3 linked regions of the Geomonas sp. RF6 genome follow. The protein of the gene in region 1 interacts with the protein of each later gene in a pairwise test. Links are inferred from orthologs where the notes say so. Each region holds a gene or a part of one and is shown in the gene's direction. Other genes may lie near its edges.

Region 1 (9,782 bases):
CCGGAGCGGGTGACGAGCTGCTTGCGGTACAGATAGAGGACCGCCAGCATCGCCCCAAGCTGGATGGTGACCTCAAAGACCTTGTGAAAGTCGGTCTGCGTGATCTTCATGAGAGTGGAGGCGAGGATGAGGTGCCCCGTCGAGGAGATGGGCAGAAATTCGCTCAGCCCTTCAACAATGCCAAGTATGATCGCCTCGAGTCCCGTCACCTGCTCCTCCTTTGCGGCTTTTACTGCAACGCCTATACTTTCTGTATCCCCTGCACCCCTGGCGCCGGACCCTTCTGCTCGCGGCTTCAGGGGTGGCGGTCAATCCCTTCACGATAAGGTAAGGCTTGGGCAAAAGCAAGCCGAAACAATGAGGATAAATTGTGTCTACACTCATTGCTGAATTACTACTGGTATACTCCGCGACAATTGTGCTACATTCCATCGGTTTGCAGGAAGCAGGGGTCCGTGCCCCATAAATCGGAGGGAAAACAGCATGTTTGGGATGATTCCGAAGGACGAGAAATTTTTTGCCATGTTCCGGGAGATGTCGCACAACATCGTCGTCGGGGCGGAGCTCCTCAAGGAGATGCTCGACAACTTCAGTGATCCGGTGGCCAGCCAGCGGAAGATCAAGGAAATCGAACACAAGGGTGACACCATCACCCACGAGATCATCAAGAAGCTTAACAAGAGTTTCATCACCCCCTTTGACCGCGAGGATATCTACGCTCTTTCCTCCGCCCTCGATGACGTCCTCGACCTGATCGACGCCTCGGCAACCAGGCTCGTCATGTACAACGTGGAGCGCACCACGCCGGAATCGCGAGAGCTCGGGTTCCTCATCCTCAAAGGGTGCCAGACCATCGACAAGACCGTGGCGGTCCTCGGCGGGAAGCTGGAGCCGATCAGCGCCTACTGCATCGAGGTGAACGCACTGGAGAACGAGGCGGACCGCGTCTGCCGCGAGGCGATCAGCCGTCTCTTCCACGAGGAGAAAGACCCGATCCAGCTCATCAAGTGGAAGGAAATCTACGAGACGCTGGAGACGGCGACGGACAAGTGCGAGGACGCCGCCAACATCCTGGAAAGCGTGGTGGTAAAAAATGCCTGAGTCGACGCTCGTCCTGATGATCGCAGTGATCGTGGCAGCGCTGGCATTCGACTACATAAACGGCTTCCACGATACTGCAAATGCTATTGCAACTTGCGTATCCACCCGCGCTCTTTCGGTGCGCAGCGCCATAATCATGGCGGCAGGGCTCAATTTCGTCGGTGCCATGATTTCCACGAAGGTGGCCGCCACCATCGGGAAGGGGATCGTCGACGCCTCCACCGTGACGCAGATGGTGGTCCTCGCCGGTGTCATCGGCGCCATCGTCTGGAACCTCATCACCTGGTACTACGGGCTTCCTTCCTCGTCGTCGCACGCCATCATAGGCGGACTGGTGGGATCGGTCATCGCCCATGCGGGGGTTAAGGCGCTGCACTGGGCGGGGCTGAAGAAGATCATCACGGTCCTCATCGTCTCCCCGCTGGTCGGTGCCTTCTTCGGCTTCCTCTTCATGGTCATCATGATGTGGATCTTCCGGAACAGCGCGCCGTACGGTCTGAACAAGGGGTTCCGGAAGCTGCAGGTGCTTTCGGCCGCCGTCATGGCCTTCTCCCACGGCACCGCCGATGCGCAGAAGTCTATGGGGGTCATCACCATGGCACTGGTCAGCTACGGCACCATCACCACCTTTGACGTGCCGACCTGGGTGAAGATCGCCTGCGCCATCGCCATGGCGCTCGGAACGGCTGCTGGCGGGTGGAGGATCATCAAGACGGTGGGGCACGACTTCGTGAAGCTCCAGCCGGTGCACGGCTTCTGCGTCGAGACGGCCTCTGCCGGCGTCATCCTCGGCGCGGCCGCGATGGGACTTCCGACCAGTACCACTCACGTGATCACCTCCTCAATCCTGGGAGTCGGACTCTCCAAGAGGATGTCTGCGGTGAACTGGGCCGTCGCCTATCGCATCGTCTGCGCCTGGGTAATTACCATTCCGGCCTCGGCGATCGTCGCCTTCCTGACCTACACCGTTCTCTCTCCCTATCTGGGCAGATAGAGCCGCTGCACAAAGAATAAAAAGGTGCCGGAAGAGCGAGACGATCAGCTCCTCCGGCGCCTTTTTTTGTTCATTCCGTGAAGCGTGGAGTATTGCCACTCAGCACTGCACGACAACTCGCGTCCCCCCCTTCGCAAAGATTCATCCGGGAATTCCGGGGGAGCGTGGGTACATTGCCACGAAGCACTGCTGAAGGCCTAACGTTCCCCCCTTTGCGAAGGGGGACAGGGGGGATTTGCCTTTGTCGCGCCGGCCGCGCTGACTACTCCAGTTCCTCTCCCACCTGCTCCATCTCCTTTACCCTTTCGGCTAGGAGCGCATCCTTTGCGCGGAAGCGGACGACAAGGTAGTAGCAGGCGAAGTAGGCGATGACGGCGGCCAAAAAGCCTAAGATGGAGGAGCCGATCAAAAGCGATGACGCGTGCTTTTCCAGGTAACGCCACTCGAGTCCCTGGAACTGCAGTTCCTGGACGGGCCCGCCGCGCAGCATCTTTCCGAGCTTGTAACTGAGCCCCAAAACCGGCACCATGGTGAGTGGCGTGTTGACCCACGCGCCGGTGATGCAGGTCACCTTGTTCAACCTGAGCAGAAATGCAGCGGCAATGGCGATGGGGGTGTGCAGTCCGAAGAAAGGGGTGAAACTGATGAAGACGCCGACGGCGAACCCGGCGGCGATGTGACCGGGGTGGCTGTCGAGCGAAAGGATTGTGTATAGGCGCTTCTTCCACACCTTTTTGTTCAGCAAAACGTCACCTCGAAAATTTCCGGTAGTCTAAGGTCCCGCCATTTTTTTGTCAATCCATTAAGACTCCCTTCCTATCAAGGATTTGCCAAGTAAAGCCAAACGTGATACGATCAAACGTTTTAAAAAACTATCATGATGTTCATAATGAGGCAATGCGGAAGGACTTACTCAGAAAAGCTAAACGGATCGTGGTGAAAATAGGGAGCGGCGTCCTCACCAATGAGGAAAACGGCGTCGATCCCTCCTTCCTGGCGGGGCTCGCCGCCGACGTTTCGAAGCTGCGCCAGAAGGGGCTCGAGGTGGTCATCGTCTCCTCCGGCGCCGTTGCCGCCGGGCGACAGGCGATGGGGCTCACCGAGCGCCCGAAGACCATACCCCAGAAGCAGGCTGCGGCAGCGGTGGGGCAGTCGAGGCTCATGCGCGCGTACGAGGAAGCATTCTCGGCGTTCGGGCTTATGGTGGCGCAGATCCTCCTGACCCGCGACGACCTCGCCAACCGGCTCCGCTTCCAGAACGCCCGCGCCACTCTCGATACCCTTCTCGCCAACGGCATCGTCCCCATAATCAATGAAAACGATACCGTGGCGGTGGAGGAGATCAAGTTCGGCGACAACGACAACCTGTCCGCCCTGGTGACAAACCTGGTAGAGGCGCAGCTCCTCCTGATACTTACCGATACCGACGGGCTCTACACAGCCGATCCCCGCAAGAACCCCGATGCCCTCCTCATCCACGAAGTCGCCTCCATCACCCGCGACCTGGAGCGGTGCGCAGGTGGTACCGGTACGAGTGTCGGGACCGGGGGGATGGCCACGAAGGTCGCCGCCGCCAAGAAGGTGGTGAAGTCCGGCGTCGCCGCCATCATCTTCAACGGCAAGAAGAGCGGAAACGTGCTGCGCGCCATGCAGGGCGAGGAGGTCGGCACCCTCTTCCTGCCGTGCGGAGAGTGCCTGAACCGCCGCAAGCACTGGATAGCCTTCACGCTGCGCCCGGCCGGCTCCCTTATCGTCGATGCCGGCGCCGCCGAGTTCGTGGCGCGAAAAGGGAAGAGCCTCCTGCCATCCGGCATATCCGGTGTGGAGGGGCGTTTTCACCGTGGCGCCTGCGTGAGACTGAGGGCTCCCGACGGCGTCGAATTCGCCCGCGGCATTGTGGACTATTCCAGCCAGGAGATAGAAAAGATCCGCGGCGCGAAGAGTTCGGAGATCGAGCAGATCCTCGGCTTCCGCTACGGGGACGATGTCATCCATCGGGATAACCTGGTGCTGCTGGTGTAGCGGTTTCACATTTGGAGGGAAGTAATGAGTGTTGCTGAAAAGATAAAGAGTATAGCTTCCGAGGCACGCAGGGCGTCCTTTGCCATGGCGCGGCTCTCTTCGGTGGCGAAAAACGAACTCCTCCTCGCCATGGCGCAGGCGCTGGTGGATAACGCCGGGACCATCATCGAGGAGAACCGCAAGGACCTCGAAGCGGGAGAGAAAAAGGGGCTCTCGAGCGCCATGCTCGACCGCCTCATGCTCGACGCCGCGCGCGTCGAGGGGATGGCCGCCGCCGTGCGCGAGGTCGCCGCACTCCCGGACCCCGTCGGCGAGGTCACGAAGATGTGGAAGAGGCCGAACGACCTCATGGTGGGGAAGATGCGCATCCCGCTCGGGGTGATCGGCATCATCTACGAGTCCCGCCCGAACGTCACTTCCGACGCCGCGGCGCTCTGCCTGAAGAGCGGCAACGCCGTCGTCCTCAGGGGGGGGTCGGAGGCGTTTCACTCCAATATGGCGGTGGCTTCGGTCCTCTCTGCGGAGCTCGAGAAGAAGGGGATTCCCGCTGCGGCGCTCTCCATCGTGCCGTTCGTGGAGCGTGAAGGGGTCACCGAGATGCTCAAGCAGGAGGAATTCATCGACGTGATCATCCCGCGCGGCGGCGAGAGCCTGATCCGCTTCGTGGTGGAGAACTCCAAGATACCGGTCATCAAGCACTACAAGGGGGTCTGCCACATCTTCGTCGATGCGAGCGCCGATTTCGAGATGGCCAGAAAGATCATCGTCAACGCAAAGACCCAGAGGCCGGGGGTGTGCAACGCGCTGGAGACCCTCCTCATCCACAAGGACGTCGCCGAGACCTTCGTCCCCTTCATCTACGAGACCCTCGCAGCCATGAAGGTGGAGCTGCGCGGCGACGCCACCTTCAGGCAGTTCGCGCCGGAGGCGAAAAAGGCGAAGGAAGAGGACTGGTACGCGGAGTACCTCGACCTGATCCTCGCCGCGCGGGTGGTGGACGACATGGACGCGGCGATCGATCACATCAACCGCTACGGCTCCCTGCACACCGAGTCGATCATCACCGGGAACTACGCCAACGCGCAGCAGTTCGTGCGGCAGGTGAACTCCGGGGTGGTGATGGTGAACGCCTCCACCCGCTTCTCCGACGGCAACCAGCTCGGACTCGGGGCGGAGATCGGCATCTCCACGACGAAGCTCCACTCCTTCGGCCCCATGGGGCTCGAGGACCTGACCACCACGAAGTTCATCGTGTACGGCGAAGGGCAGGTGCGCCCCTGATGAAGCGGGGGGCGCTGACAGGGGCGGCGCGATGAGAGTCGGCATCCTCGGCGGGACGTTCAACCCGATCCACATGGCGCACCTGAGGATCGCCGAGGAGTCGCGCGACCGCCTCGGCCTGGACCGGATCATGTTCATCCCGGCCGCGACACCGCCGCACAAGCCGCAGATCGGGGAGCTCTCCTACGCGGACCGCTTCGAGATGGTGCGGCTGGCGATCCAGGACAACCCGCACTTCACCGCCTCGGCCATGGAGCAGGAAAGGGGGGGGCGCTCCTACAGCATCGATACGCTGCGGCAGCTGCGCCAGGACTTCCCGGACGACGAATTCTTCTTCATCATCGGTGGCGACTCCTTTGCGGAGATCGCCACCTGGTACAGGTACAGCGAAATCTTTGCCTGCTGCAACATCGTGGCGGTGCAGCGCCCCGGCTCCACTTTCGAGAGCCTTGCCACGGGGTTGCCGACGGCGATAGCGGATCAGTTCACCCACGTCGACACCCCCGACACACTCACTCACGCCTCCGGCTTCCGCCTCCTGGCGGTCGACGGGGTGCTTTTGGACATCTCGTCCAGTCAAATCAGATCGCTTGTCAAAAGCGGCCGCTCGATCAGGTATCTCGTGCCTGAGGCAGTCGAGCGCTACATACAGGAACAGAGGTTATACATCGATGTCAGATAAGGAAATCATGGCGGCAAGAGAGCGCGCCCTGAAATGTGCCTACTTCGCACTGGACAAGAAGGCGCTGAACGTAAAAATCCTCCAGATAGAAAAGATCTCCAGCATCGCCGACTATCTCGTCTTTGCCAGCGGCCGCTCCGACAAGCAGGTGCAGGCGATCGCAGACAGCGTGAAGATGGGGCTGAAGCCTATCGACCGCCCCATCGACATGGAGGGCTTCGACGAAGGGCGCTGGGTGGTGATCGATTACGGCGACATCATCGTCCACGTTTTCCAGGAGGAGGTGCGCGCCATCTACAATCTCGACGAGCTGTGGCAGCGTGCCCCGCGGGTCGAGGTCCCGGAAGAGTACCTCTGGGAGAAAGAGTAAGACGTGAAGCTGAAGGTCCTGTGGGTCGGAAAGACCCAGGAAGCATGGGTCAGGGCAGGTATCGAGGAGTACGCCGGGAGGATCCGGCGCTACATGCCTCTCGAGCTCCTCGAGGCACGGGATGAGAAGGGGGCGGCGGCGCCCGCCATGCGGGAGCGGGAGTGCGAGAGGCTCTCAAAGCTGATCCCCAAGGGGGGAAAGCTGGTGCTCCTGGACGAGCGGGGCGATTCCCTCTCCTCACCCGACCTCGCCTCCTTCCTGGAGAGGAGCAGGGAGCAGGGGATCGGCGACCTCGTCTTCGCCATCGGCGGCGCCTACGGCTTCACCGATTCCTTTCGCAGCCAGGCGTACAAGACGGTATCCCTCTCGAAGATGACCCTGACGCACCAGATGGCGCGGGTCTTTTTGCTGGAGCAGCTCTACCGCGGGTTCACCATCATGAACGGCGAACCGTACCACCACTGACCGCTCTCTGGACTTTTCGAGAGCGGCCGGTTCAGAAGCCCGATAAATAGCCATCAACACAAAAGGTGAAGTCCTCTCTTCACCTTTTTCATTATCACCCGGAGAAAACCATGCCCAAGAAACCTCTTCTCTTAATGATCCTGGACGGCTGGGGGATAAACCCGAGCGAGGAGCACAACGCGGTTGCCAAGGCGGCGACTCCGAACATGACGCGGCTTTGTGCCGACTACCCGTACACGCAGATCGAAGGATCCGGCCTCTCCGTCGGGCTCCCGCGCGGGCAGATGGGGAACTCCGAGGTCGGGCACATGAACATCGGCGCGGGGCGCGTGGTGTACCAGGATCTCACCCGGATCAGCAAGTCGATCGAGGACGGCGACTTCTTCGAGAATCCGGTCCTTCTGGAGTGCATGGAGAAGGTGAAAAAAGGGAGCGGGCGGCTGCACCTTTCCGGGCTCTTGTCCGACGGCGGCGTACACTCCCACGAGACGCATCTCTACGCCCTCATCGAGCTCGCCAAGCGTCAGGGGGTGCGCGACATCTTCGTGCACTGCCTCATGGACGGGCGCGACACGCCGCCGCAAAGCGGGGCGGAGTACCTGAACCGGCTCGAGGAGGAGATAAAGCGCATCGGGGCCGGAACGATCGCCACCGTCATCGGCCGCTACTACGCCATGGACCGCGACAACCGGTGGGAAAGGGTGGAACGGGCGTACGCCGCGATCGTGAAGGGAGAAGGGAACGCCTACGCGAGCTCGGCGGAGGCGATCGCCGCGAGCTACCAGGCAGGCGCCACCGACGAGTTCGTGGAGCCGAGCGTGATACTCAAAAACGGCGTGCCGGTGGGGCGCCTGTGCGACGGCGACGGCTTCATCTTCTTCAACTTCCGCTCCGACCGGGCCCGCGAGATCACCCGCGCCTTTACCGATCCCGCTTTCACCGGCTTCGACAGGAAGCCGTGGCCGCAGCTTTCCTCGTACGTCTGCCTGACGAGCTACGACGAGACCTTCGGCCTCCCCGTCGCCTTTTCCTCGGAGGATCTGAAGAACATCCTCGCCGAGGTGCTGGGAAACGCAGGCCTCACCCAGCTGCGCATAGCCGAGACGGAGAAGTACGCCCACGTGACCTTCTTTTTCAACGGCGGAAATGAAGTACCTTTCCCCGGTGAGGATCGTGTCCTCGTCCCTTCCCCGAAGGAAGTGGCGACCTACGACCTGAAGCCGGAGATGAGCGCGTACCTCGTGACCGACGAACTCCTGAAGAGGCTCGACGAGGACAAGTACGACGTCATCATGCTGAACTTTGCCAATGCCGACATGGTGGGGCACACCGGCATCATGGAGGCGGCCGTGAAGGCTGTAGAGGCGGTCGATTCGTGCGTGGGGCGGCTGGTGGAGAAGGTTCTCTCCCTTGGCGGCACCACGCTCATCACCTCCGACCACGGCAACGCGGAGATCATGCAGGACGAGCAGGGTGGTCCCCACACGGCGCATACCTGCGACATAGTCCCCTTTGTGGTGGTGGGAGAGGCGTACAGGAACGCAAAGCTGCGCAAGGATGGTATTCTTGCCGACATCGCACCCACCATGCTCGGCATCCTCGGGGTGCCGCAGCCGCGGGAGATGACCGGAAAGAGCATCATCGAGTCGTAGCCCCGACGTCGGTTGGGGAGATCTGGCATCGCAAGAGAGGAGAGCCCCATGAAGATCATCGCCATAAACGGAAGCCCCCGCGGGATGGAGGGGAACACCGGAAGGCTCCTCGAGGAGGTCATCGCAGGCGCACGGGAGGCGGGTGCCGAAATCGAGGTCGTCAACCTCGCGCAGGAAAAGATCAGGCCGTGCCTTGCGTGCGACAACTGCCACAGGACCGGGACCTGCCTTCTGAAGGACAGCTTCGAGGAGGTGAAGGAGAAGCTCCTCGCCTGCGACGGCTTCATACTCGCGAGCCCCAACTACATCTTCAGTGTCACCGCGCAGATGAAGGCGTTCATGGACCGGTGCTGCGGCATGATCCACTGCATGTCGCTGGAAGGGAAGTACGCGGCGCTGGTGGAATCGTCCGGCTCCGGTGAAGATGAAGAAGTCCTCGACGCCATGGAACGCTTCGTCAATATGCTCGGCGCCCTCTCCGTCGGCGGGGTCGGCTCGCCAGCCGCAGGCGCGCGGACCTTTCCGGATGAAGAGAACCTCTTTGCGCGGGCGCGCGAGCTTGGGCGGGAACTGTGCGCGAGCGTGCGGGAAAAGAAAGGGTCCCCGGAGCAGCAGGCATTCCTGCACGCCTTCCGCGAGAGGATGCAGCGTCTCGTCTCCTACATGGGGGAGGAGTGGCCGTATGAGCGGGCGCAGTGGGGGAAGAAGTAGGGGGTTAGGCCGCCGCGAGTAATGCCGGGAACGCCTGCGGCTTATCCCGGCCTACATCTGTCACAGGAAACAGCAGAGGGAGAGCTATGAGCAAGACTGAAGAACTGAACGACTGGGCACACGGGCAGAAATGCCAGAAGGCGGTCGACGCCCTGACCAAAAACGGGTTCACCGCGGTGTACTGCCGGAGCAGCGAGGAGGCCTTTCACTACATAGTGAACGAGGCGGAAGGCGCCCACAGCGTCGGATTCGGCGGGTCCCTCTCGATTGCCGACCTGAAGCTCACGGACAAGCTGAAAAGCATGGGAAAGGAAATCCTCAATCACGGTGCGCCGGGGCTGACCCCCGAGGAGAGGCTGGAGATCACCTATCGGGAGCCGAGCTGTGATCTCTTTCTCACCAGCACGAACGCCCTCACCCTCTCCGGAACGCTGGTGAACATCGATGGCCACGGCAATCGTGCCGCGGCAATGTTTTTCGGCCCGAAGAAGGTGATCATCGTCG
Region 2 (9,757 bases), 3.0 Mb from region 1 along the record:
CCTCCAGCCCCGCGATGGCGGTGACGATCTTGAAGGTCGACCCGGGGGGATAAAGCCCCTTCAGCGCCTTGTTCTCCAGGGGGCGCCTCTTGTCTTCCAGGTATTCCTTCCACTTGTCCTTCGGCATGCGGCCGGCGAAGAGGGTCGGGTCGTATCCCGGGGTGCTGGCAAAAGCGAGGATCTCGCCGGTCCTCACGTCCATGGCGACTGCCGCGCCGGCACTCTCCCCGAGAGCCTCCTCGGCGGCTTTCTGCACGTCGAGATCGAGGGTGAGAACGATGCTGTTGCCGACGGCGGAGTTCGTCTCCTCCACCGTGCGCAGGAAGCGCCCGCGCGCGTCGACCTCGATCTGGCGCCCTCCGTCGACGCCGTGCAGGGAGCGCTCCCAGGCCCTTTCGATGCCGCTTTTACCGATGTAGTCGCCGGGATTGTACTCCTTGAAGTTCTCGTTGGTGAGCTCGTCCTCGGAGATCTCCCCAATGTACCCCAGGAGGTGCGAAGCGAGCAGACCGTTGGCGTAGGCGCGCACCGGCTTCATCTCGATGTTCACCCCGGAGAGGGCGAGCCGGTTCTCCTCCAGGAACTCCAGCTGGTCGCGCGTGATGTTGGAGGCGACAACGAGAGGGTAGTACTTCGCCCTCCCCTCGCTCTTGCGCCATTTGTCGAGGATCTCCTGCTCGTCGACCCCGAGATAGCGAGAGAGGTTACCTACCAGCTGCACCTTGTCCTTCACGTCCTTCGGGATGACCGCGACGCTGAAGGAAGGGGTGTTGGAGACAAGGACCTTGCCGTTTCGGTCCAGTATCGCACCGCGCGGCGCCGCCACCGGCACGAACCTCAGCCTGTTATTTTCCGACTGGTTCTGCAGGTCCGCGGTAGCGATGACCTGCAGGTACCAGAGCCGGGCCAGAAGGAGGAAGAACATGAAAAACGCGCCCATGGAAAGCCACATGAGCCTTCTCGAGCCGTCTTCCTCCGGGATGCCTCTGAACTTCACTGTGTTTCCTCCTCTGCCGCACCGTGCGGCAGGTAGAAGATAAGGGACGCCACCAGTGCGTTGACGAGAGCCTGCGGGATGATGGCGGGAAGGATCGAGCTGTAGATCCCGTTCGACACCGAGAAGGCGGCCAAAAGGAGCAGGCACAGGAGGCCGCTCAGGACCGTCGCCAGAAAGACCGTCAGGACGAGGAGGAAGCGGTTGTCGGTGTAGAGACGGTCCGAGAGCTTCGCCAGCAGGAAGTAGATGCACAGATAGGAGAAGGCGTGCAGGCCGAGGTAGATCCCGCTGAAGCTGTCCTGCAGGAGGCCGAGGGTGAAGGCCGCCGGAGGGGAGAAACGCTGCGGCCTCTTGAGCCCCAGGTACACCACCAGGATGATGATGAAGTTCGGCTGGAAGGGGTCCATGAGGTACGCCGGCAGCACGGTGAGTTGCAGGATGAGCGCCGCCGTGAAGGCCACGGTGACCATGCAGTAGCGCGCCATCGGTGTTTTCAGGATGCTCTTCTTATTCAGCATTAGGGGGCCTGAGCAGCACCAGCATCTCCTCGATCCGTGCGATGTTGACCTTCGGTTGCACCTCGATGGTCTGGAATACCCCGTACTCCCCCTTCTTCACCATGGTGACCTCCCCGAGGGGGAGCCCCGGGGGGAATACCCCGCCGATGCCGGAGGTGACGACGCTGTCGCCGAGTTTCACGTCCTCGTCGCGCACCGTAAATTCCATGGAGCAGCGTCCCCCCCCGGTGCCGCGCACGACGCCGCGGGCGCGGGAGCGCTGGATGACGGCGGCGATGGCGCTCGCGTGATCGGTAAGAAGAAGGACGCGCGAGCTCGCCGGCCCGACCTTCACCAGTCTCCCGACGACGCCGCCGGAGGCAACGACCGGCATCCCCTCGACGAGCCCGTCCAGGGAGCCGCGGTCGACTACGAGCGTTTTGAACCAGGCGGAGCTGTCCTCGCCGATGACGGAGACGGCGACGGAAGGGATGTTGAGGGAGGTCTTCAGCCCCAGGAGTTCCTTCAGGCGGGCGTTCGCCGCCGTCGCCTCCCGCGCCGCCACCACCTGCTCGTTCAGCCGCTTCAGGTTCGCCTTGAGGAGCTGGTTCTCGCGCCTGACGTCCACGAGGTTCACGTAGTCGTCCCACACCCCGCCCGTCACGCGGCTCAGCGCGGCGCTCCCCGCCGCCAGCGGCGACACGAGGCCGAGCACCCCGCGCTCGAGGGGATTGGCGTGATCCCGGTTCTTCAGATTGAGGGCGTAAGTGAGGAAAGCCACCAGGAGGAACAGGGCGGCGACCAGATGTCGTCTGAATCGGGTGAACAGCTCTCGCATATCTTTTAAAAGAGTGAAGGGGGCTCGTGGCCCCCTGTCTCATGGCATAGGTAAATGTGGAAGGAGCTGAACCGAGCGCCCCCGGAGGTGCAGAGCGACCGGTGAAGCTGGCGGCTGCAGGGGTCGCTCCGGTGCGCTATACCTTCGGTCCGCTGCCGCAGAGGCCGGCTTCATTGTACACCCGGACCAGGTACTCGCGGTAACTCGAGGGGGGTGTGGCGGCAATCGCGGCCTCCATCCCCTTGCAGTCCAGGTACCCCATCCTCAGTGCAAGCTCTTCCAGGCACCCGATCTTCAGCCCCTGCCGTGCCTCCAGCGTCCCGATGAAGTGCGAGGCCTCAAGGAGGCTCTGGTGGGTGCCGGTGTCGAGCCAGGCGATGCCGCGGCCGAGCTTGTGCACCAGGAGCTCGCCGCGCTGCTGGTATTCCCTGTTTATGTCCGTGATCTCCAGCTCGCCGCGGGCCGACGGCTTCAGCGCCTTCGCGATCGGCACTACCTTGCTGTCGAAGAGGTAGAGACCGGGGATCGCGTAGTTGGACTTCGGATGTGCCGGCTTCTCCTCGATGCTCAGGACGACGCCGTCGCCGTCAAACTCCACCACGCCGTAGCGCTCCGGATCCTGCACATAGTAGCCGAAGATCTCCGCACCGGAGGTGAAGTTGCCGACCAGACGGTCCAGCTCCATCTTCCCGTAGAAGATATTGTCCCCGAGGATAAGGCAGACCGGGTCGCCGTTGATGAACTCCTCACCGATGAGGAAGGCCTGCGCGATCCCTTTCGGCTCAGGCTGCACCGCGTAGGTCAGCTTGATTCCCCAGCGGGAGCCATCTCCCAGAAGGGCCTGAAAGCGCGGGGTATCTTGCGGGGTGGAGATGATGAGGATCTCGGCTATGCCCGCCATCATTAAAGTCGCCAGCGGGTAGTAGATCATCGGCTTGTCGTAGACCGGCTGAAGCTGCTTGCTTGCTACCAGGGTCAGGGGGTAGAGTCTGCTCCCGGCGCCACCGGCGAGCAGAATCCCTTTCTTGATTCCGGACATTAGGCCCTCTCGATAAGTTTTCACGAAAAGGTTTTTTCTATCACAAGGGGGGTAGCGCGTCAAACAGTAATTAAGACTGGCGGAAGGGGAACTTTTCTTGCCGGAGTACAACAACTCCAGCACCACAATATATCAGGATCACGGAATAATTTGAAGAGTGTTCCGTCCCGTACCTTTTTCATCCCCCCTTCCCCCTGCGCCCCCCGCTCGGCCAAGGCGGAAATGGGTGGACAGCGACCTTTTGCAGGTGCTATCGTCGCCGCAGCAAGAAGGCCCATGCACTCCCCCCGAGAGAGTAACCGAATGATTCTGCCTCACCCCCTCCTTCAAGGAACCCTGATACGCCGCTACCAGCGTTTTCTCGCCGACGTCCAGCTGGACTCCGGCGAAGTCGTCACCGCCCACTGCGCCAATACCGGCTCGATGATGGGGTGCGCCCTCCCCGGCAGCCGCGTCCTCCTTTCGGTAAGCACCAGCGCCAAACGCCGCTACCCCCACAGCTGGGAACTGGTCGAGGCGGACGGGTGCTGGGTGGGGATCAACACGTCACTCCCCAACAGGCTCGTGCGGGAAGCCATCGAAGAGGGTGTCATCGCAGAGCTCTGCGGGTATGAAACGATTCGCTGCGAGGTCCCTTACGGCGCGGCGAGCAGGGTGGACCTCCTCCTCTGCGGGAGCCGGGGGGTGTGCTACGTGGAGGTGAAGAACGTGACCCTGGTGCGGGAGCGGGTGGCGCTTTTTCCCGACGCGGTAACGACTCGGGGGCAGCGCCACCTGCAGGAACTGATGGAGACGGTGCGACTCGGGCACCGCGCCGCCAACGTCTTCGTGGTGCAGCGTGAGGATGCCGACAGCTTCTCCCCGGCAGCAGCGATAGACCCTGAATACGCCCTCCTCCTGCGCGTCGCGGCGGACTCCGGTGTGGAGCTCTTGGCGTACCAGGCGCTGGTGACCCCGGGGGAAATCCGGCTGGTGCGAAGTCTTCCGGTTTCGCTGTAAACCACGCATTTGACAAGGCTTTGGTGAGGGGTTATAAGGTAGTAGCAGTGCCTGCCGGGTAATAGCGCTCCTTGAAGGGAGAGACGATGCTAATACCGACCGAAATAGGGAAGCGAGAACCCACACCGACCCTGGAGATCTCCAGGTGAGCGGCGTCATCGACACATCAAGGCTTGGAACCGGAAACTTCCCTGCCGACGCTTTTCCCTACCTTGCCCCCGCCGACAGCGATCGAAGAAAGAAAACCCTTCACCTCACCATAGACAGCAGCCTCAGTGACGTCTCCCTCGTCGGTCTCGCCGTACGCGGCATCTGTGCCCACACCCCCTTGCCGCGTGAAGCGCACGACGAGATGGAGATATGCGTCGTGGAAGCGGTCACAAATGCCATCTGTCACGCCTACCACTGCAAGCCGGGATTCACCGTCGAGGCCACGATCATCCTGTACGACGACAGGATCTGCTTCGAGATCTCCGAATACGGCACCGCGATGGATGCCTTCCGTCCCCCCACCCTCGAATACGACCCCTCGGAGACCGCCTGCCTCCCCGAAAAGGGAATGGGACTCTTCATCATCAGCTCCATCATGGACAAGGTGAACTACCGCTCCAGCAACGGGAGAAACACCCTGTCATTCTGCAAGTATTTCTCCCCCGAAAGCTGCTGATTCCCCCTGTCTCTCACCACGATCGCTGCAGGCGCAGCCCGATGAACTCCGGCCCTATCACAGGTGCAACGTGGGTCGCGTTTTCCGGCGTCACGAACAGCTTCCCCACACCGTAGGCAAGCCCTGCGGCAGCGACGACGTCATACCAGTGATGCTTGTTGTTGTCCACACGCACGTAGGCGATGTACCCCGTGGCGAGCCAGGCCGGGACCCCGTAGCTCCATCCGTAGCGCTCTTGCAGGAACGAGGCACCCGCCCCTGCAAAGGCAATGTGGCCGGAGGGAAAGCCATACGGGTGGCCGTTCGGGCGCTCACCGAGCCCGGTCTGGTTGAACCCGAGCCTGAGAACGGAAGTGAGAGCCTGATTTGCCACCATGTTTCGCAGCCACTGCTTTTCCCCTTCGACGTCATCCTTGTAGAAGGCGATCCCGATGGCAGCGGCCGGAACGACGGCAAGGAGGACATCGCCAGCCAGCACTTCATGATGGCTCGCAGCGGAAGCCGGAGTAAGTGAGGCGGAGCAGAGGACAACGGCAGCAATGACAACGCAACAAACCCTACGCATGATTCCCCCTGGATTAGAAAATGGGCTTCGGGGCCCCTACGATTGTAGGGCATTAGGCGGGAGTGTCAATCACGGAAGCAGTAGTTTCAACTGGTTACACTTATACACATGCAGAGATGCGAAAAAAGGCGCCGGAACCGCGGAATATTTGGTGGGAGTGTGCCGCGTCGGTGTCGACCGGGAGGGACTATGCTATCCTTAGCTACTGTGCTGGAAAGAAAGGTGACGAGGAGGGGGGAATGTACGTAGCAAGGGACAAGAACAGTGAGCTGTATCTCTTTGACAAGCTGCCGGTACGCGGGAATGAATGCTGGTGGGCGGAGACGGGGGTGGATGGCACATACCTGCGCCTCGATCGGGCCCTTTTCCCGGAAGTGACGTGGGAGACCGATCCGTTGCAGGTCTTCCTGACAACGGAGGTCCAATCCGGCACAGCATAAGCCATGGAGCGGAATCGATCGCAGCGGTCTGTAGGCCGGAATAAGCGCAGCGTTTCCGGCAGGTCCATCTCTACGAGCTCAACAGAAACTCGAAGTCCTCCTTCCCGATGGGGACGCCGCTGTCGCCGTCCGAGTCCTCCAGCAGCGCCCGGTACAGCTTCAGCTTCCTTTTCTTCAACTCCATCATCTTCTCCTCGATCGTGTGGCGCATCAGGAGCCGGGTGATGCTCACCTGGTTCTTCTGCCCGATACGGTGCGCCCGGTCGGAAGCCTGGTTCTCCACCGCCGGGTTCCACCACGGGTCGAGGTGAAAGACGTACGACGCCTTCGTCAGATTGAGCCCCCTCCCCCCCGCCTTCAGGCTGAGCAGGAATACAGACGGCTCGCTCGACTCCTGGAATCCCTCCACGAGTGCCTTGCGCCGCGACACCGGCGTGGAGCCGTCCAGGCGCGAGAAGCGCGTCCCGTGCGCGGTAAGGGCATCCTGCACTATGTCGAGAAAAGAGGTGAACTGGGAGAAGACGAGAACGCTGTGCCCTTCGTCGAAGAGCTCGTCCAGCTGCTCGATCAGAAACTCCACCTTCGGCGCACTGTCGCGCCCCTCCGGCAGGAGCAGCTTTGTGGAGAGGCAGATCTGGCGGAGCTTCAGGATCGCCGTCAGGGAGATGATGCGGGCCTGCGCCGCCGAGTTCAGGCGGTACGCCTCCTCCACCGTCGCCTTCACATGGGCCACCGTCCGCACGTACAGCGCCTTCTGGCGCGGCGTCATCTCCAGGTAGATATCGGTCTCCACCTTCGGCGGGAGCTCGTCGGCGATCATGTCCTTGCTCCTGCGCAACACGAAGGGGCGGGTGCGCCGGATAAGGGTTTCGAGAAATTCATCCCCCTCCTTCGCCATTCCCCGGCGAAACGGCTCGAACGGACCGAGAAGCCCCGGCACAGCAAGGTCTATGACCGAGTAGAACTCACCGAGGTGATTTTCCACCGGCGTTCCGGTGAGGGCTACCTTGAATCTCCCCTTCAGCCGCCTCACGGCCCCGGTCGTCTCCGCATGGATGTTCTTCACCGCCTGCGCCTCGTCAAAGACGATGACATGGAAGCGAAGCTCTGAGAGCTCCTCGATATCCCGCTGCACCACGCCATAGCTGGTGAGGACGAGATCCACACCCTCGAAGTGAGCCCGGCGCCCCTGCCCGCGGTAGACGAGGACCTTGAGCCCCGGGTAGAACCGCTCGATCTCGCTCTCCCAGTTGAAGATGAGGCTCGGGGGGACGACGATGAGGTGCGGCAGCGGGGAGGACAGGTCGCTGGCGATCTCACCCTCCTTTATGGCGGCGAGAAAGGCGATCGCTTGTATCGTCTTCCCCAGACCCATGTCGTCGGCAAGGCAGGCGCCGAAGCGGTGCTCGTAGAGGAACGCGAGCCAGTTGAGCCCCTCGTGCTGGTAGCGCCGCAGCTTGCTCGTCAGCCCCGCCGGCGGGGTGCGCTGCTCGATCCGCTCAAAGTTGGTGAGGCTTTCGATGATTTTTTCATCCGCTTCCGAGAGGATCACCCGCACGCCGTTTTTGCGCAGGACGATCCAGTCGAGAATCTGCAGGCGCGGGATGCGCACCACCTGCCGCTTTCCCCCCGCGGCGAAGAGGGCCAGCGCGCGGGTAGTATCGTCGTCCAGAAGAAAGAGCGCGCCGTTTCGCCGGAAAAGCCCCCCCGCCTGCACCGCCTCGAGGAGCTCCTGCTCGGCGATCACCTCTCCCTCGTAGCGGATTTCGGGGCGCAGTTCGAACCAGTCGATGGAAGAATGGGTAGCATCGACGGTGAAGGACCAGCTGACCGTCTCCAGCGGCTCCCCCTGGAAGTAGAGATCGAAGCCGGCGGCGGCACAGTCGCGGCGCAACCGGGAGAGCTGCCGCATCCCCTCCTCGCGAGGGAGGACGAGGTGCCCGACACGATCCCCCTGCGACAGGGCATCGGCGCCGAAGATGGCGCACGGTATCTCCAGCAGGCGCGCCTGGAGTACCGGATCGACCGGGACCTCGAGCCACTCCCCGTCCGCCGCCTGCAGGAGGGAGTGCCGCTCGTTCAGTGTCTGCCAGAAATGGCTCACGATGCGGCGAGCTTCGCTCTTGATCCCCCTCTTGAAAAAATCCGGCGAGTCGAACGCGGCGCGCAGTTCCCTGTCCCGTTCAGATTTGCTATGGCAGGCGACCACGGCGAAGCAGGTAGCGATGATCGACGCGATCCTTTTTTTGGCCTTCAGCGGTTGCGGAAAAGTGCTGCGCCCCTCGGGGGTGAAAAACCAGAAGGTCTCCGGGGAGAGAGAAAAAGGGATCCCCTCCACCACACCCTCGGCGACGATGCGCAGGGAAGGGCCCTCTTCCACGATATTTATCCGGTACTGCGGCGACACTTCACGCACCCGCCTCTCGCGACCGCGCACCATGAAGACCGCGTGCTCCAGGAAATGGATCTTCTCCTCCGCCGAGAGGGAGAGCCTCAGCTCGTTGAAGGCGGTACGCGATAGAGCGAAGCCGTCCTCCATGACCTTCAGCCACGACGCGTTCACGCTGTGCAGCAGAGGGGTGAACCGGTTGAAATAGCTCACCCCCTCCGCATCAGCTATCCGCTCGATGAGACCATTGCGAAGATCGAAGTGGTAGGAATCGTTGGCGAAGGATCCTTTCTCCACCGAGCTCCCATCCTCGAAGCAGCGGCAGACGGTGACCCTGTCATCGGCCAGGTCGAGACGGATCACGATGCGCCGGCCGGAACCGGGAGCCATCGACAGAGGAACGAGTGCGCCGTTGTCGGTGCGGAAGGCGAAGGGATACCTTCCCCCGAAGCGGGCATTGAAGTCCTCGATCCAGCGCGCCCTGTAGTTGGAGTTGAAGAGTTCGCGGAAAAAGTGGCGGATCTGCGAAGGGACAGCGGGGTCTGAGAGGCTGACCGGTTCGCCCTCCCTGGAGAGGACGAAATCGAGGGCGCCGGATCGGTCGCGCTGCAGCACGAGGGTCAGGGAGCTCTCTTCCGCCCCGCCATCGAGGGCACGTTTCCCCCCCTGGTCGCCGTACAGCCCAGAGATGATCTGTTCCAGGTACCCCTCGGGGAGTTTCAGCATCGGGAGAGCCGCAGAGGTGACGGCCTTTTTCAGTGTGGCGAGGGTCGCCACGATGTGGGAGCAGCAGCCGCTCGGACTCCAGAGCCCGCACTCGCAGGAGGTGGAGAGGGTGTCGACGGCGAAGGAAAGGGAGATGTGAAGGGATTTTGCTCCTTCCCGCAGCTCGACGGTGAGGGTACCGTCATCGCTCCAGGAAAGATTGGAAAGGGGTTGGCGTCTGCAGAGCTCGAATCCGGAAAAGAGATGTCTCTTGTCCGCCAGTGCATATATGGCGGCAGGAGGCATTTCGACAAGGTGCCGCACCAGCGACGATCTCTTTTTCTCTATCTCGTTCAGGCTCTCCCCCAGCGCCACCGGCAATCGGACCGCTTATGCTAACAGAAAGGCGAAACCATTACAACCGCGCTCTGGAGGGGAGTTACGAGAGCTTTCTCGACCCGCTCCGCAAATTTGAAGTATGAGGATGAGATTGTGTCGTGACGCCCCGCCCTCTTTCCCCTGAGAGTGTTGAAGGGCGCGGCGTACTGATCAGGGGCTACGCGAAATGATCAATGATCCACCGTGCGATGCTTCGTGACGGAGGGAGAAGCGGCATCGACT
Region 3 (9,939 bases), 1.3 Mb from region 1 along the record:
CCTCGAGGGGAAACCCTTCCTGGGAGCGGGCGATTATCGCCTCGAGAATCTGGGAGGGGATCTTAAGCATTGCGCTGCTCCAGGTCGCACACGGTCATCGCTTCGAGCTCGTCGTGCAGTTCTGTGATGGTGGGGTTGTCGCCGCAGATCGGGCACTTCGCGCTCTTTTTCACCGGGATCTCCCTGAAGCGCATGCGCAGCGCGCTGTAGGTGAGGAGCCTTCCGGTGAGGAGGTCCCCCGCGCCGAGGAGGAACTTGATCGCCTCGGTCGCCTGGAGAGTCCCCAGCACGCCCGGAAGCACGCCGATCACCCCCGCCTGCGAGCAGGTAGGGATAGCCTCCTTGGGGGGGGGGTCGGGGAAGATGCAGCGGTAGCAGGCGGATTCCCCCGGCTTCACCGTCATGGTCTGCCCGTCGAACTGCAGGATGCCGCCGTGGGAGTACGGCTTACCGGCGAGCACGCAGGCGTCGTTGATGAGGAACTTCGCCGCGAAGTTGTCGGTGCCGTCGATGACGAAGTCGTACTCCTCGATCATCTCCCTGATGTTCGCCGCGGAAACCCACTCCTGGTACGTCTTCACGTTAAGGTCCGGGTTGATGGCGAGCATCTTTTCCTTTGCCGAGAGCACCTTCGCCTTCCCCACGTCGGGGGTGAAGTGGATCACCTGGCGCTGCAGGTTGGAGAGGTCGACCTCGTCTGCGTCGGCGATGCCGATCTGCCCGACTCCGGCGGCGGCCAGGTAGAGAGCGATCGGGGCGCCCAGCCCCCCCGCGCCGATGATGAGCACCTTGCCGTTCAGGAGCTTGCGCTGGCCTTTACCGCCGACCTCCTTCAGGAGGATGTGGCGGGAGTAGCGGGTGATCTGGTCCTCGGTGAGCTTCATAAAGAGCCACCCCCCATGAAGTAGAGGAATTCCACCGTGTCGCCGTCCTTCACCGTTATGGCGTCGAAGTCGGCGCGGTCGAGGATGTCGCCGTTCAGTTCCACGGTGACGTACTCGCGCTGGGCTACCTGGAGCTCTTCGAGGAGCCTCGTTACCGAAAGTGCATCCTGGGCGACTTCTGCCGCTTTGCCATTTACTGTCAGATTCATTGATTATGCTCCTGGTGGTCCTTTTTCGGGACGTGGTCTGTGCCGGGCGGGGCGGTTACTACAGCGCCCCGAGCGCCGCGCCGAAGTCGTCTAAGATATCCTCTATTGCCTCGATGCCAACCGAAACCCTTATGAGCTCTTCGGTCACACCCATGAGCCCCTTTACCTCCGGCTCGTACTCCGCGCAGATCGTGCTCGCCGGGTGGATCACCAGCGTCTTCGTGTCTCCGATGTTGGCAAGATTCTTCGCCAGTTTCAACCCGTTTATGACCGTGAAGGCGCTCTGGCGGTCTGCGACCCCGAAGGTGAGGAGGCCGCCGAACTTGCCGCCGAACTGCTTTTGTGCCGTTTCGTGGTACGGAGAGTCGGAAAGACCGGGGTAGTTGACCCAGGCCACCTTTTCGTAGCTCTGCAGGAATTCCGCGAGCCTCTGGGCATTGGAGCAATGGCGCTCCATCCGCAGCGCCAGCGTCTCCAGCCCCTCGCCCAACAGGAAGGAATTCATCGGCGCGGCGCAGGCGCCGAGGTCCTTGTGGATCAGCTTCCTCGTGCGGGAGGTGAAGGCGAAGCCGCGGAACTTCTTGTAGAACGGCTCGAAGTGGGGGAATTTTTCGCTCTGCCAGTTGAAGCTACCGCAGTCGATGATGGCGCCGCCGATGGCGTTCGCGGTGCCGTTTATAAACTTGCTGGTAGAGTGAATCACGATGTCCGCGCCGAGATCCCTCATCCTGGCGAGATAGGGGGTGGATACGGTCGCGTCCACCATGAGGGGGACGCCGTGCCTTTTGGCGATGGCGGAGAGCTCCGCGATGTCGGGAACGTCCATCTTCGGGTTGCCGATCGTCTCCACGAAGACGAGGCGCGTGCGCTCGCTCATAGCCCCCTCGACCGCCTCCAGATCGGTGGGGTCGACAAAACGGGTCGTGACGCCGAAGTTGCCGAGGGTGTCACGGAAGAGGGAGAAGGTGCCGCCAAAGAGAGAGGAGGAGGAGACGATCTCGTCGCCGCTGCGCACTACCGCCATGACAGCGGTGGTGATCGCCGCCATCCCCGAGGCGGTGACGATAGCCGCAATCCCCCCTTCGATGACGGCCAGACGGCGCTCCAGGGCGTCCAGGGTGGGGTTCCCGATGCGGGTGTAGATCGGCCCTACCGCTCTGCCGCGAAAGATGTCCTCCAGTCCTTCGGCACTGTCCTGGGCAAATGCGGAGGCTTGCACGATGGGAGCCTTCGTCGCTCCCCCCGGACCCGGTGCCACGCCGCCATGCACCAGCAGGGTATCAAATTTCAGCTCTCGTTCCGCCTTGCCCACAGCGCCTCCTAAATCTATGGAAATAATCTTCTTCTTGCGGTAATAAACTCTATTACCTACTGCCGAGGTGTAAAACCGGCAGCTTAATGAAATGGTGTGGCAGAGGATAAAGAATATGTGGTGGATTTGTCAAGAAATAAAAGGGTGATACCAGAGTAAAAAGGTGGGGAATAGGTACCGCGGCTCCCCCTTTTCGGGGACTCAGGTCGCTTGGGCGCTGCAGTCCGTGCTCTCCTCCCTCTTTTCTTGAGAATCAGGCGCTTGCGCGAACGGAGGTGCTGCATGCGGTAAAGGAAAAATTACTTCTTGACAATAGTGCTGCTCCAATGATAATCAGTAATCTACCTAGTTGATAGGATAAAAAGATGATCTCTAAAAAGACCAAGTACGGCCTGAAGGCACTTATCTACCTTGCACAGCATTACGAAGAAGGGCCGATCCTGATCGCCGACCTGGCGCGGGAAGAGCGGATCCCCAAGAAGTTCCTGGAAGCGATCCTTCTCGCTCTGAAAAATAGTGGCATCCTGCAGAGCCAGAAAGGGAAGGGGGGTGGGTACTTCCTCGCCAGGGCGCCGAAGACGATCACCTTCGGCCAGGCGGTCCGCGTTATGGAGGGCCCCCTCGCCCCGGTCCCCTGCGTCAGCGAAACCTCCTACGCAAAGTGCACCGAGTGCGAGGACGAGAACACCTGCGGCATCAGGTTTGTCATGAAGGAGACGCGGGACGCCATCGCGAAGGTGCTCGATGGCACCACCCTTGCCGACGTCCTTGAGCAGATCGAAAAAGCAGAGAAAGAGCACCGAGGGATACTGGATTTCTGCATCTAGTCCGACGTACCTCCGGGTAGACGTCGGGTACCTCCTAAGGCGGGCCACTTCCCCTGCGAGTGGCGGCGCAAGCCGCCACCCCGGGGGCTTCCTGCCGGACTCTCGACGTCTACGACGCCCTGTCTCGCGACGGGAGGGGGCGAAAAAACGGAGCGTACCATGGCTGTCTTCGGCAAGAAAGATTCAGTTCTCCCGGGCTTTGCCCCCTCCCTTGGCTACACCCTCTTTTATCTCAGCATCATCGTGCTGATCCCGCTTTCCGCGCTCGCCTGCAAGACCGCTACCCTTTCGTGGGGAGAGTTTCTGGAGGCGGTGACGGCTCCGCGGGTACTCGCCTCCTACCGGGTCACCTTCGGCGCGGCCTTCATCGCCGCCTTCACCAATGCGATCTTCGGCGTCCTCGTCGCCTGGGTGCTGGCGCGCTACCGTTTCCCCGGCAAAAGGATCCTCGACGCCCTCGTCGACCTCCCTTTTGCGCTCCCCACCGCGGTCGCCGGTATCACGCTGTCGAGCCTCTACTCCTCCAACGGCTGGCTTGGCTCCTTTCTGGAAGGGCACGGCATAAAGGTCGCCTTCACCCCTGCGGGTATCGTCATCGCCATGATCTTTATCGGTTTTCCCTTTGTGGTGCGCACCGTTCAGCCGGTACTGGAGGAACTCGACCGCGAGATAGAGGAGGCGGCCGCCTGCCTCGGCGCCGACCGCTGGCAGACCTTCTGCCGCGTCCTCTTCCCTACCATGCTCCCGGCGATACTGACCGGCTTTGCCCTCTCCTTTGCGAGGGGGGTGGGGGAGTACGGCTCCATCATATTCATCGCCGGCAACATGCCGATGGTTTCCGAGATCACCCCCCTTCTCATCATCACGAAGCTGGAGCAGTACGACTACGCCGGCGCCACCGCCATCGCCTCCGTCATGCTGGTCGCCTCCTTCCTCCTCCTTCTGGCGATAAATCTTCTGCAGAAGTGGAGCCGCCGTTTCGCGGCATGATCAGCAGCAAAGCGTGACCTCGAGTGAGGTCGGAAGGAGTGCCCGATGCACGCAACGAAGATTTTGGGACATAAGGGGAGGGGGGGCTTGAACGTCTCGGAGCCGGCCGCCGTGCGCTGGCTCCTTGTCGCCGCCGCCATAGCCTTTCTCGCCCTCTTTCTCATACTCCCCCTGTGCGCCGTCTTTTCCCAGGCGCTGGAGAAGGGGTGGGACGCCTATCTGCAGGCGTTGAAAGAGCCGGACACCCTCGCGGCGATCAGGCTCACCCTCATTACCGCCGCCTTCTGCGTCCCGCTCAATCTCTTCTTCGGGGTGGTGGCGTCGTGGGTGATCACCAAATTCAACTTCCGCGGCAAGAGCCTCCTCATCACCCTTATCGACCTGCCCTTTTCGGTTTCACCGGTCGTCTCCGGTCTCATCTACGTCCTCATCTTCGGGCTGCAGGGGTGGCTCGGGCCGTGGCTCCAGGAGCACGACATAAAGATCATCTTCGCGGTCCCGGGGATCGTGCTCGCCACCCTCTTTGTCACCTTCCCCTTCGTGGCGCGGGAGCTTATCCCCCTCATGGAGGCGCAGGGGCGCGACGAGGAGGAGGCGGCGCTGACTCTCGGGGCGAGCGGCCTGCAGACATTCCTGCGGGTGACGCTCCCCAACATCAAGTGGGGGATACTCTATGGAGTCATTCTGTGCAACGCGCGGGCGATGGGGGAATTCGGAGCCGTCTCCGTCGTCTCCGGGCACGTGCGCGGCGCGACGAACACGGTGCCGCTGCAGGTGGAGATACTCTACAACGAGTACAGCTACGCCGCCGCCTTCGCCGTCGCCTCCATCCTCGGGCTCCTCGCATTGGTGACACTGGCGGTGAAGACGGTGGCAGAATGGAAGATCCAGCAGACCCTCACCGGCGCAGTAAGGAAAGGTAACTGACATGATCGAGATCAGCGGCATCAGCAAGCGTTTCGGCAACTTCGAGGCCCTCAGCGACCTCTCCATGACCTTCCCCTCCGGAGAGCTCGTCGCCCTCCTCGGCCCTTCCGGCTCCGGGAAGACGACTCTCCTGCGCATCATCGCGGGGCTGGAGGCGCCCGACAGCGGCAGCATCCTCTTCAACGGGGAGGAGGCGACGGAGAGGGACGTGCGGGAGCGGCAGGTGGGGTTCGTCTTCCAGCACTACGCCCTCTTCAGGCACATGACGGTCTTTGACAACATTGCCTTCGGGCTGACCGTAAAGCCGCGCAAGGAGCGTCCGTCGAAGCGGGAGATCGCGGGGAGGGTGCGGGAGCTTCTCGGTCTCATCCAGCTGGAGCAGCTGGCCGATCGCTACCCGGCACAGCTCTCGGGGGGACAGAGGCAGCGCGTGGCGCTCGCGCGAGCCCTCGCGGTGCAGCCGCAGGTTCTTCTGCTGGACGAGCCGTTCGGGGCGCTCGACGCGAAGGTCCGCCTCGAACTGCGCCGCTGGCTGCGCAAGCTGCACGACGAGATTCACGTCACCAGCGTATTTGTCACCCACGACCAGGAGGAGGCGCTGGAGGTTGCAGACAGGATCGTGGTGATGAACAGTGGGCGCATCGAGCAGCAGGGGACGCCGAGCGAGGTGTACGACCGTCCGGCGACACCGTTTGTCTTCGACTTCCTGGGGAATGTGAACCTCTTCCACGGCCGGGTGCACCAGGGGAAGGCGCAGCTCGCCGGGGTGGAGGTGCAGGCGCCGGAGCATGCCGCCATCAGTAATACCCCTGCCATCGGCTACGTCCGCTCCCACGACATCGAGCTCGCCCGGCACCCGCTGGACGCGACCGCCATCGAGGCGCAGGTGAGGCACATCCTCGCGGTGGGACCTCTGGTGCGGGTCGATCTATCCCTCGTGGGGAGCACCGCGAAGGTGGAGGTCGACCTCTCCCGCGAGGCCGCCGACCGCCTCACCCTGCAGGTAGGGGAACGCGTCTACGCACGCCCCCGCAAGGTCCGCGTCTTCACCGGCGACTACCAGATCTAGCGATTCTCCTCCCCCTGCACCCCATTGTCTCACCGATGTGGTCAAGAATGGGGAGAATGTAGTTGACAATGGAATGCGATAATTATAAAGGTAGTTCTGGATTTTCTGCCAGCAGCGAGCTGGATAAAGAAGCTGCACCCCCACACAGTACCCGGCGACGCTGCAAAAGTGGCCCGCAATAAACAGCGAAAGGAGAAGCTCCATGTCCCGCATTTATGAAGACAACTCGCAGTCTATCGGCAACACCCCGCTGGTTCGCCTGAACCACGTCACCAAAGGTGCCCAGGCTACCGTACTGGCGAAGATCGAGGGGCGCAACCCGGCGTACTCCGTCAAGTGCAGGATCGGAGCTAACCTGATCTGGGACGCGGAGGCACGAGGCGTGCTGAAGCCGGGGGTCGAGATCGTTGAGCCGACCAGCGGCAACACCGGCATCGCTCTTGCCTACGTCGCCGCTGCCCGCGGCTACAAGCTCACCCTCACCATGCCGGAGACGATGAGCATAGAGCGTCGTCGCGTCCTCGCGGCGCTTGGCGCCAACCTGATCCTCACCCCCGGTTCCGCAGGGATGAAGGGTGCCGTGGCAAAGGCTGAAGAGATCGCCGCCTCCGACCCGGCGCGTTACTTCCTGCCGCAGCAGTTCAAGAACCCGGCGAACCCGGAGATTCACGAGAAGACCACCGGTCCCGAAATCTGGGCCGACACCGACGGCGGCATCGATGTTCTCGTATCGGGGGTCGGCACCGGCGGCACCATCAGCGGCATCTCGCGCTATATCAAGCAGACGCAGGGGAAGCAGATCCTTTCCGTCGCCGTGGAGCCGAAAGAGAGCCCGGTGATCTCGCAAAAGCTTGCCGGTGAAGAGCTGAAGCCCGGCCCGCACAAGATCCAGGGTATCGGCGCAGGCTTCATCCCCGAGACCCTCGACCTTTCCCTCGTCGACCGTGTTGAGCAGGTGGAGAGCGCCGAGGCGCTCGCCTTCGCGCAGCGGCTGGTGAAGGAGGAAGGGCTCCTGGTGGGGATCTCCAGCGGTGCCGCCGCAGCCGCCGCCGTGCGGCTGGCGAAGCTCCCCGAGTTTGCCGGGAAGACCATCGTGGTCATCCTCCCGGACCTCGCAGAAAGGTACCTCTCCACCGCCCTCTTCGAGGAAGCGTAGGTAAAAGAGAGGGATGCCCGGCATCGTCCGCGGCATCCCTCTTCCCTTCCCCCATCCTTTTCGTTCCCCCGCCGTCCCGACCTTCCCGGTTTCCCACTGTTTTAATTCAAGATCCTCCCTGCAGTGCCGATTCTATTACTATCCCTTAATTCAACCGCTGTCTCGTTGGCACGACGCAATCTTCACCAGAGGAGAACGGTAATGTCGAACCTTGACTGGTACAAGCTGTATGCGGATGAAGAGCCGATTGTGGAGAGGGAGCTTCTGAACAAGGTCCTGTCCAACGGAGCACTCGCCACCTTTGCCCTCGTGCGTCACCAGGGGGAGTACAAGGCGATGCTCTACGTCAACGGCAAGCGGGTGAACGGCCCTCCCTTGCCGCAGCCGCTGGCGAGCAGCAGGGACGACGTTACCCACTGGATGGGGAACAAGCCCGGCGTCGGTCTCACCGCCAGCGAAGCGGACAGGATCATCGACGCGGTGCTTGAACGCAGAGACCGGTGTGCGCTGTAGGTGGCGTTTCTCCTCCACGGAGCGACGCACCAGCGGAATGAGATTTCGTTTTACTACCCGCGGGATCCCTCCCTTTTGGCTTGACTTGCCATGGCGTTGCTGATAAGACGGCTGAACTTGTTGGCCTGCTATCCCCGGCGCCTGGCGCTTATGCTGAAGGAGGAAGAAATGTCGTTTCTGTCACCTCGTACCTTTTGTCTTTTTGCGCTGATCTCCCTGATGGCGCTGCAAACCGGTTGCGCTACGCAAGAGGCGGCCAAGAAAGCGGTAGTGTGGCATTCGCGCGATCAGTTCGTGGCGCTGGTGGACCGCGACGAGAGGGGGGAGAAGGCCCCGCCGAACCAGCACCCTGTCTCCCTCTCCGACAAGAGGCTCCACTCGGAGCTTGCCGCCCTGCGTGTGAAGTTTCCGAACAACCCGAAGCAGGTGCGCGTTTTCGACGAACCGGAAGTGAAGCTTCTCACCGAGCAACTCCCCGCCGCGCTGCAGAAGGCGCGCCCCGACCAGGACGTCGTCTTTGCCGTCTACGGAAGAAACCCCGTTCTCGCCGGCATCGGCAGCGAAGAGGTTGTCACCACCGGGCGAGCCTTTTACCGGGAAAACCGGCTGAACCTCATTCTGGGGATGCTGCGCGAACAGATCCGGGAACTGGACCGTCGCCTGCAGCCCTTCGTCCCCCCCTCCCGCGGGAAGGGGGTTGAACTGCCCGGTGTCGTTACCAGCACCTCTTCAAAGGTCACTTTTGCAGCACAGCGACCCGACTGGCTGGTGATAGCTGTTCCCGAGGCTTCGGCCGAGGCAGCGCTCGCTCCCGAGCCTGAAGTCGCGGGGGCGCCGGTGAAGGTCGCTCCTGTTGCGGCGAAGGACTTCGAGGAGCGCCTGAGGGTTCTTGGTGAGTTGAAGGCGAAAGGGCTCATCACAGAGGACGAGTACCGCGCGAAGAAGGAGAGCATCCTGAAGGAACTCTGAGACGACAGACCGAGAGTACAAAAGCCCCTGCCATTTCGGCGGGGGCTTTTTTGTGGACCGAGTTGTCACACCAGTCCGACCAGTCCGACAGCCACTCAATGCTATGGCTCCGCCTGCATCTGTGCCCCCTCCGGGATGGTGCAGATGAGAATGTCGCCGGTTTCGCTGCACCCTTCCCAGACGATCCTGCCGTCCGTCTCCACCACCGGGATGCGCCTGGAGTGGAAGTCCAGCAGCCGCAGATCGAGCCGGCTCCCGAGATCCTTCCGGAGGCGCGCCACCTCGCGCCTCAGCGCCCGCCGCCCCGCCTCCTCCAGCTCATAGCGGTCCCGGCGGTCACCCCCTCTCCCCCGTGCCACGAAGGGGAGAAGGGTATAGCGGCGTATCCTCCTCTCCAGGCAGAAGTTTACCCCCCACTCAATGATTCCGATGCCTCCCCGTACCAACACGCTCTGCAGCGAGGTCTCTACCCCCTGCGCGAGGAGGCGGTGCACCCCGGCGCAGGTGCCGTCGAAGGCGCCCCGCCCCACCAGCGCGTCGTGCTCCTCCCGATCACCGTGCAGGCTCACCTTCACGCGGGTCCGCGCCGCGGAAAGGAGCGCCACCAACTCATCGGGGAGGGCGAGTGCATTGGTGGTGAGGGCGGTCTTCGCGCCGGCGGCGCGGGCCTCCTCTATCAGCTCGGGGAGGTCGGGGTGCAGCGAGGGCTCCCCGCCGCAGTAGCGGATCTCTCTCGCTCCATGCCGGAGAAGCCAGCGCTGGCGGTACAGCAGGACCTCGCCAGGGGGGTCGCTTCCGGCAGGAGGTGCGAGGCAGAAATCGCACCGCGCATTGCACCTGCGGGTTACGCGGAAACAGAGTGCGGCGGGGAGCCTCTCCTTTTCTCTCATGGCTTTTCCTGTCTCGCAAGGTGGCGTAAAATAAGCCCTTTTATTCTGCCTTGATTGGCACTGTCCGGCAAAGATGCTAGAATTCTAAGGTAGCCATTGTGGCTTGCAACCAAGGAGAGACGGCAGCCAGACAGGAGGAAGGATTATGGCGAATGTCGGACGTGGTGGAGGTCATTCACCTGCTAACATAACA

Evidence for each region.
Region 2: the proteins of LPW11_RS09370 (region 1) and sfsA interact in binary tests that used the Escherichia coli proteins (3 or more experiments, as listed by UniProt). The link is inferred for Geomonas sp. RF6 from one-to-one orthologs.
Region 3: the proteins of LPW11_RS09370 (region 1) and LPW11_RS14870 interact in binary tests that used the Escherichia coli proteins (3 or more experiments, as listed by UniProt). The link is inferred for Geomonas sp. RF6 from one-to-one orthologs.

What each region holds. Positions count from the first base shown.
Region 1 is NZ_CP087999.1:2,163,781-2,173,562, forward strand. What follows is about bases 3,456-6,269. They hold LPW11_RS09370 (glutamate-5-semialdehyde dehydrogenase), read left to right. Parts: upstream 3,456-4,141; coding sequence 4,142-5,398; downstream 5,399-6,269. Other genes in these bases: proB (glutamate 5-kinase), read left to right, coding at 3,456-4,117; nadD (nicotinate-nucleotide adenylyltransferase), read left to right, coding at 5,430-6,080; rsfS (ribosome silencing factor), read left to right, coding at 6,070-6,269. Outside these bases: LPW11_RS09345 (undecaprenyl-diphosphate phosphatase), read right to left, coding at 1-209; LPW11_RS09350 (DUF47 domain-containing protein), read left to right, coding at 484-1,101; LPW11_RS09355 (inorganic phosphate transporter), read left to right, coding at 1,094-2,095; LPW11_RS09360 (DUF2062 domain-containing protein), read right to left, coding at 2,358-2,840; more of proB, read left to right, coding at 2,993-3,455; more of rsfS, read left to right, coding at 6,270-6,450; LPW11_RS09385 (23S rRNA (pseudouridine(1915)-N(3))-methyltransferase RlmH), read left to right, coding at 6,454-6,915; gpmI (2,3-bisphosphoglycerate-independent phosphoglycerate mutase), read left to right, coding at 7,026-8,567; LPW11_RS09395 (flavodoxin family protein), read left to right, coding at 8,616-9,278; LPW11_RS09400 (lactate utilization protein), read left to right, coding at 9,365-9,782. UniProt on the Escherichia coli protein: Catalyzes the NADPH-dependent reduction of L-glutamate 5-phosphate into L-glutamate 5-semialdehyde and phosphate. The product spontaneously undergoes cyclization to form 1-pyrroline-5-carboxylate.
Region 2 is NZ_CP087999.1:5,208,379-5,218,135, forward strand. The notes cover bases 2,734-5,522. They hold sfsA (DNA/RNA nuclease SfsA), read left to right. Parts: upstream 2,734-3,674; coding sequence 3,675-4,370; downstream 4,371-5,522. Other genes in these bases: rfbA (glucose-1-phosphate thymidylyltransferase RfbA), read right to left, coding at 2,734-3,371; LPW11_RS22165 (ATP-binding protein), read left to right, coding at 4,516-5,037; LPW11_RS22170 (phosphatase PAP2 family protein), read right to left, coding at 5,051-5,522. In the rest of the region: mrdA (penicillin-binding protein 2), read right to left, coding at 1-952; rod shape-determining protein MreD, read right to left, coding at 994-1,515; rod shape-determining protein MreC, read right to left, coding at 1,505-2,332; more of rfbA, read right to left, coding at 2,469-2,733; more of LPW11_RS22170, read right to left, coding at 5,523-5,602; LPW11_RS22175 (hypothetical protein), read left to right, coding at 5,842-6,042; LPW11_RS22180 (DEAD/DEAH box helicase), read right to left, coding at 6,113-9,511; nudC (NAD(+) diphosphatase), read right to left, coding at 9,693-9,757. UniProt on the Escherichia coli protein: Binds to DNA non-specifically. Could be a regulatory factor involved in maltose metabolism.
Region 3 is NZ_CP087999.1:3,444,501-3,454,439, forward strand. What follows is about bases 4,214-7,184. They hold LPW11_RS14870 (sulfate/molybdate ABC transporter ATP-binding protein), read left to right. Parts: upstream 4,214-5,150; coding sequence 5,151-6,218; downstream 6,219-7,184. Other genes in these bases: cysT (sulfate ABC transporter permease subunit CysT), read left to right, coding at 4,214-4,222; cysW (sulfate ABC transporter permease subunit CysW), read left to right, coding at 4,268-5,149; cysK (cysteine synthase A), read left to right, coding at 6,421-7,184. Also shown: LPW11_RS14835 (M67 family metallopeptidase), read right to left, coding at 1-70; LPW11_RS14840 (HesA/MoeB/ThiF family protein), read right to left, coding at 63-884; sulfur carrier protein ThiS, read right to left, coding at 881-1,093; LPW11_RS14850 (O-acetylhomoserine aminocarboxypropyltransferase/cysteine synthase family protein), read right to left, coding at 1,152-2,405; LPW11_RS14855 (RrF2 family transcriptional regulator), read left to right, coding at 2,771-3,232; more of cysT, read left to right, coding at 3,392-4,213; more of cysK, read left to right, coding at 7,185-7,374; LPW11_RS14880 (hypothetical protein), read left to right, coding at 7,576-7,887; LPW11_RS14885 (SHOCT domain-containing protein), read left to right, coding at 8,056-8,856; LPW11_RS14890 (radical SAM protein), read right to left, coding at 8,958-9,746; LPW11_RS14895 (DUF2795 domain-containing protein), read left to right, coding at 9,892-9,939. UniProt on the Escherichia coli protein: Part of the ABC transporter complex CysAWTP involved in sulfate/thiosulfate import. Responsible for energy coupling to the transport system.